One region of the Pseudomonas sp. LS2P72 genome, then DNA from elsewhere that is predicted to be linked to it. Evidence: riboswitches for the same ligand, from Rfam matches in the RefSeq annotation. Region 1 holds a riboswitch; the other holds the start of a gene.
What was found. A riboswitch is a leader RNA that binds a small molecule or an ion and turns the genes downstream of it on or off. The one in region 1 is predicted to bind cobalamin.

Region 1 (3,243 bases):
ATTCGGGATAACCGCCTGGCAGATAGAGGCTGTCTGCCGGCGGCAATTGCGTGTCACGGATCGGCGAGAAAAACGACAATTCGGCGCCCATGGCTCGCAGCAAATCCAGGCTGGCACCGTAGGTGAAGGCAAACGCCTCGTCACGGGCCACGGCAATCCGCACACCGGCCAGCAACGGTTCTGTAGCGATCACATCGGGGGCGGCGAATTCCACCGCCGGTGGCAGCGCGACCTCGCAACTGCTGGCCAGCGCATCGGCCGCCGCATCGAGGCGCAGATCAAGATCGTTCAACTCACTGGCCTGAACCAGCCCGAGATGCCGACTCGGCAATTCGATCCCGGTTTCCCGGGACAAGGCGCCGTACCAGCGCAAGCCTTCAGTGAGGCTGCCTTCCAGTAATTGCGCGTGACGCAGGGTACCGACGCGGTTGGCCAACACTCCGGCAAACGGCAAGTCCGGCTGATAGCGCGCCAGCCCCAACGCCAGTGCGCCAAAGGTCTGGGCCATGGCGGTGCCGTCGATCACGCCGAGCACCGGCACACCGAAATGCCGCGCCAGATCAGCGCTGGACGGCGTACCGTCGAACAACCCCATGACACCTTCGATGAGGATCAGATCGGCTTCGCCAGCGGCTTCCCACAACAGGCGACGACTTTCCTGTTCGCCGACCATCCACATGTCCAGTTGATACACCGGCGCACCGCTGGCGCGCTCGAGAATCATCGGATCGAGGAAGTCCGGGCCGCATTTGAACACGCGCACTTTGCGTCCCTGATTGCGATGCAAACGGGCCAGCGCAGCGGTGACGGTGGTCTTGCCCTGACCGGAGGCCGGCGCGGCAATCAGTACCGCCGGGCATTGACGATGGCTATTCATAAAGTGCAGCTCACAACTCAACGCCTTTTTGCGCTTTGATCCCGGCCTGGAACGCATGCTTGATCACGCCCATTTCGGTGACGGTGTCGGCCAGTTCGATCATCTCCGGCTTGGCGCCGCGACCGGTCACCACCACATGCTGCATCGGCGGACGGGCCTGCAAGTCGCTGAGCACTTGATCGAGATCCAGATAACCGTGCTTGAGCGCGATGTTCAATTCATCCAGCACCACCAGGCCGATCGACGGATCACGCAGCAATTCGCGCGACACCGCCCACGCGGCTTCAGCGGCGGCGATGTCACGCTGGCGATCCTGGGTTTCCCAGGTGAAGCCCTCGCCCATCACATGAAAACGCACCTGTTCCGGGAAGCGCCGGAAGAACAGTTCTTCGCCGGTGCTGCTGCGCCCCTTGATGAACTGCACCACGCCACACTGCATGCCATGGCCCATGGACCGGGCGAGCATGCCGAAGGCCGAGCTGCTTTTGCCTTTGCCGTTGCCGGTCAGCACCAGCAGCAGGCCACATTCATTCGGGGAATTGGCGATGCGTTCGTCGATCACGGCTTTTTTGCGCAGCATGCGCGCCAGATGACGTTCGTCACGATCGGGGGTATCAGTCATGGGGGAGCTCTCCGTTGAGGCTGGATAACGGCGGGCAGGCACAAGAATAGACGGCAAAAAGCCTGGCATCGCCCACCGTGATGCCGCTGGATGGATCAGGCCGGTCTCCGGGCTCATGAGCGGCGTTGGCCTGACTGCGCGCCTTCCCATGTCATACGACACAGTGGCTCAAGGCGCAGCTTTCACTCATTTACCGTTGCGGGGGCAGCGCCGGGATCATGGCTCTTCGTCGCTTGAAGAGAATCACTCACCGGCTTCCCTGTTTCACTCTGTCGACCAAGGTCACAGAGCACCTGAAACAAGCCGCGAAGGTTAGAGGGTTGGGGATGGAGCGTCAATTGAAGACGGGCGGCCTGCGAGCGATTAACTGCCGTCGATCAATTATCTGACGCCAATCTTGTGCCACACTCCCCGCAGTGATATCAAAGAGCCACAGCCTCACAACACAATAACAAGGGTGAGCCACATGCAAGGCATGATCATCAGCAATCCGAAGCTGGAATTCCTGCGCCCGGTGCTGGAACGCTGGTTTGACTGTATCGACCGCTACAACGCCGTGCGCGGCGATAACGACACGCCTTACTGGTTCGACGAAAAAGCCAACCTGAGCCTGCTTTCCGCCGCGGCCTGGATGGCGGAAATGGTCACGCTGCAACAAACACCGACCCGTAAGCAGACCGAAGAAGGCGAACGCAATGGCCGCGCCGACCTGTTTATCGCGGCCAGCGAAGAACGCGCTTACGTTCAGGCGACCCAGCGCTGGCCCCGCGTCAACAGCCTGAACCTGACCCAAGCCTTGCAGGACATTACCTGCGACGCCAAGCGCATCAGCTACGCCAGCGACCTGAAACTCGGTTGCCTGTTCGTCGCCCCGCAAAAAGCCCAACAAAGCGCCACCCCGGAAGAACTCCAGGACATGGTCGACGACCTGCAAAAGGAACACACCTGCGCGGTCGCCTGGTACTTCCCCTATGCCTATCGCAAGTTGCGCAACGAAGCCGGCAACTATCACCCCGGCATTGCCGTGCTGTTCAAGGAAGCCCGCGGCTGAGCGGTTGAACCATCGCGCATCTGCGCTTCTCTATTGATCAGGTCAATGCATTCATAGGGAAGATCAGCATGCGCAAGCCCCAGCTCGTCCTCGTCATCGCGCTCGCCGGAGGACTTGCCGCCTGTGGTGAAACCGCCAGGCTGCAAGTCACCGACGGCTACGGCCCGTCACCCAAGCTGCCAGAACCGAACAAAACCCTGATCCCGACAGTGAACATCGCCCCGGCGATCGGCTGGCCGGACGGCGCGAAACCGATCGCCGCGACAGGGACTCAGGTGGCGGCTTTTGCCGAAGGTCTCGATCACCCGCGTTGGCTCTACGTGCTGCCCAACGGCGACGTGCTGGTCGCCGAAACCAACGCACCACCCAAACCCGATGACGGCAAAGGCATTCGCGGCTGGGTCATGGGCAAAGTCATGGGCCGCGCCGGTGCCGGCGTACCGAGCCCGAACCGCATCACGCTGCTGCGGGACAAGGACCACGACGGCATCGCCGAAACCCGCACGGTGTTCCTGGAAAACCTCAACTCACCCTTCGGCATGACCTTGGTCGGCAATGACCTGTACGTCGCCGACACGGACCGCCTGCTGCGCTTCCACTATGAAAACGGCGAGACGGCGATCAAGTCACAACCGATGAAGGTGATCGACCTGCCGGGCGGAACGCTGAATCACCACTGGACCAAAAACGTCA
Region 2 (3,243 bases), 870 kb from region 1:
CAGTTGTTCGCTGCTGAAATACTGCAATGGTAATGCAAGCTGTTCGGCCAACTCGATCAAGCCAGGTTCTTCGCGCTTCAGGTCGATGCTGGCCAGCGCCTTGATCTGGTGAAGTTCGATTTTATGAGCCTGTAACGCCTGATCGAGCAGCGCCCGCAGCGTGCTGACAGGGCAGCCGCGCTGGCAGCCCAGGCCGACCACTAACGTCGGCGCTGTGCTGATCTCAGTCATGCGTGGTATTGACCATCGCTTTTGCGACGGAACAACCAGGCACTGATCAGGCCCAGGGCCAGCCAGAACGCCACGTTGGTCAACTGCGAAGCGATTTTGAACTGAGTTTCCAGGGCTTGCGGAGCCAGCATCGAGTGGACTTCCGGTTGTGGTGCGCCGATCACGTGAGGAACGGCCAGGATTGCCACACCGAGCACTTTCATCAGCCAGTGACGGCTGAACACGATCAATGCGATGCCGACCGCGGTGGAGGCAGCCGTGCCGATCCACCAGATCTGCCGTTGCGCCAAATCAGCCGCGGCGGTGCCCGGCAGCTCAGGTGGCAGACCGAGGGTCGGTGCCAGCACGAACGTCGCGTAGCCGGCCAGGCCCCAAAGCAGGCCTTGGGAGGTTTTGGTCGGTGCGCGCAAGGTATAGAGGCCGGCCAGCATCAGGGCGAAACCAACCGCTACCACCAGGTTGCCGCCGGTAGTGGACAGCACACGCTGCCAGCCGTCTTCCGGTTCCCAGGCTTGCGCATCGTGGGTGTGAGCGGCGACAGCACCTGCGGCGTGTTCGTGAACTTCAACAGCGGCCGGCTCGGATTTTTCGAACGTCTCGGCCTGCAGAATCAGTGGCGCCACCCAGAAGCTTTGCAGCAGGGTCAGCAACAGGGCGGCCAGAAGCCCGGTGAACCCTGCGGTTTGCGCAATACGCTTGATCATGTCAGCAGGTCTCAATGGCACGGGAATGCAGCGCTGTGGCGGGTATCGTGAGCGGCGTTGTGCACCGCTTCGATGTGCGAGAAACCGGCGAAATACACAAGGCTGGCACCCAGGATCGACGCGCACAGGGCGACGGTCAGGCGTTGAGTCAGGGTATTGGTGGTGCTGGCGGTGCTTTTATCGGTGTTGCTGCCGGTGCTGCTGATGATCGACATGGCGCTTCCCTCTGGTCTGTCAGCGGGTGATTCAGGGCGCATGGAAGACCCCTGCGGGTCGGGCACGCAGAGGTTCAAACAGCGCCCGCCCACCGCGGGTTTGTTATTCAGTGATCGTAATGGTCACTTTGTGTTGCGGGCCGGTCTCCGGGCTCACGAGGGGCAGTGGCTTTCGCCTTGACCTGCAAGCATCACCTTCCCATGCCGAACTGCTGGCACAGTGGATCTGACGCTTCGCTCGCTTACCGTTGCGGGGGCAGCACCGGACTGACATGACTTTAGAGTAAAGCACATGATTCACCGGTTTCCCGTTTCACCCTGTGAAGGGCACCCGTAACAAGGCGTGTAGGAGAGCATGGGCGGGGGTTGGGCGTCAATTGGCAAGGGTTCTCAACTCGATACCTCAGTGCCTCAATCGCGGGCAAGCCTTGCTCCTACAGGACGGTGGCGCTCCTGTAGGAGCAAGGCTTGCCCGCGATAGCGTCCTGAGGGTCGGCACAAGACATTGACCCGCCCCCACACCATGCGTAGCCTTGCGCTTTCGAGGTTCTTCGGCGTCTGCCGAAGCTAAGAAGGGAACGCGGTCGATGCCGCGGCTGCCCCCGCAACTGTGAACGGTGATGTTCGCTGCCACGCCACTGCAAACCCTGTGCAACGGGTTCGCGGGAAGGCGCAGTGAATGCCAGGCCCACAAGCCCGGCACACCGTCAGCCAGGAGACCTGCCTCGACACAGATTCTCACTACAACCGGGCGGGGTGATCCGGTGGCGAACTCTTCCGCGCGCGCATCCGTCGCAGCGATTGTCGTCCCGTATGCCCGCCACCTTGCCAAAGGGCATCCGATGAAAACACTGGCCAAACTCCCCGTCACCATCGTTACCGGCTTCCTCGGCTCGGGCAAAACCACCTTGCTGCGGCACATGCTCGACAACGCTCAGGGCCGCCGCATTGCGGTGATCGTCAACGAGTTCGGCGAACTGGGCATCGACGGCGAAATCCTCAAGCAGTGCTCCATCGGTTGCACTGAAGAAGAAGCCAACGGCCGCGTCTACGAACTGGCCAACGGCTGCCTGTGCTGCACCGTTCAGGAAGAGTTCTTCCCGGTGATGCGCGAATTGGTCGCCCGTCGCGGCGACCTCGACCACATCCTCATCGAAACCTCGGGCCTGGCCCTGCCAAAACCGTTGGTGCAAGCCTTCCAGTGGCCAGAAATCCGCAGCGCCTGCACCGTTGATGCGGTGATCACCGTGGTCGACAGCCCAGCGGTCGCCGCCGGGACCTTCGCGGCTTTCCCGGACCAGGTCGATGCCCAGCGCAAACTCGACCCGAACCTGGACCACGAATCGCCGCTGCACGAGCTGTTCGCCGACCAACTGGCCAGCGCCGATCTGGTGATCCTCAACAAGGCCGACCTGATCAGCCCTGAAGACCTGGCCCGTGTACGTCTGGAGGTCGCTGAAGAACTGCCGCCAGCGGTGAAAGTCATCGAAGCCAGCAGCGGTCGCGTGCCACTGGACGTGCTGATCGGCCTCGGCGCCGGCTCCGAAGAACACATCGACAGCCGTCACAGCCATCACGATCACCACCATGAAGGTGAAGACGGCCATCACGATGAGCATGACCACGATGCCTTCGACTCCATCTCCATCGAACTGCCGCAAGCCGACGAAAGCCTGTTGCTGGACGCGCTGACCCAACTGGTGGTCCAGCACGGCATCCTGCGCGTCAAAGGTTTTGCGGCGATCCCGAACAAACCGATGCGCCTGCTGATCCAGGGCGTGGGCACACGTTTCGACAAGCACTTCGACCGTCAGTGGGGCGCCGACGAAGCGCGCACCACGCGTCTGGTGTTGATCGGTCAGGCGCTGGACGCCACGTTGCTTGAAGCGCAATTGCGCGCTGCGCTCAGCGTTTAAGCCATGCACCTGCTCAGGACCCAGCCCGGCGGTTTCGTTTCGGATGACAACATTGCCGACCTTGGACAAACCCCCGCCGAGCTGGTGATCCTGTGCAGCGGCGACTCCAGCCTGGCGCTGCTTGCCGAAGCGGCGCAGCAGTTGCCCGACGATTACCCGAGCGTGCGCCTGGCCAAC

Region 2: linked by a shared signal. The riboswitch ahead of ACYZUA_RS14835 (CbtB domain-containing protein) and the one ahead of cobO (cob(I)yrinic acid a,c-diamide adenosyltransferase) in region 1 are both predicted to bind cobalamin.

The regions. Positions count from the first base shown of each region.
Region 1 covers NZ_CM142708.1:2,350,077-2,353,319, reverse strand. The annotation lists gene ACYZUA_RS10920 (cobyrinate a,c-diamide synthase) at 1-877, opposite strand, end outside; gene cobO (cob(I)yrinic acid a,c-diamide adenosyltransferase) at 888-1,499, opposite strand; cobalamin riboswitch at 1,581-1,811, opposite strand; gene ACYZUA_RS10910 (hypothetical protein) at 1,966-2,550, shown strand; gene ACYZUA_RS10905 (PQQ-dependent sugar dehydrogenase) at 2,619-3,243, shown strand, end outside.
Region 2 covers NZ_CM142708.1:3,218,665-3,221,907, forward strand. The annotation lists gene ACYZUA_RS14825 (cobalamin biosynthesis protein) at 1-231, opposite strand, end outside; gene ACYZUA_RS14830 (CbtA family protein) at 228-935, opposite strand; gene ACYZUA_RS14835 (CbtB domain-containing protein) at 947-1,150, opposite strand; cobalamin riboswitch at 1,272-1,500, opposite strand; cobalamin riboswitch at 1,678-1,892, shown strand; gene cobW (cobalamin biosynthesis protein CobW) at 1,993-3,066, shown strand; gene cobN (cobaltochelatase subunit CobN) at 3,070-3,243, shown strand, end outside.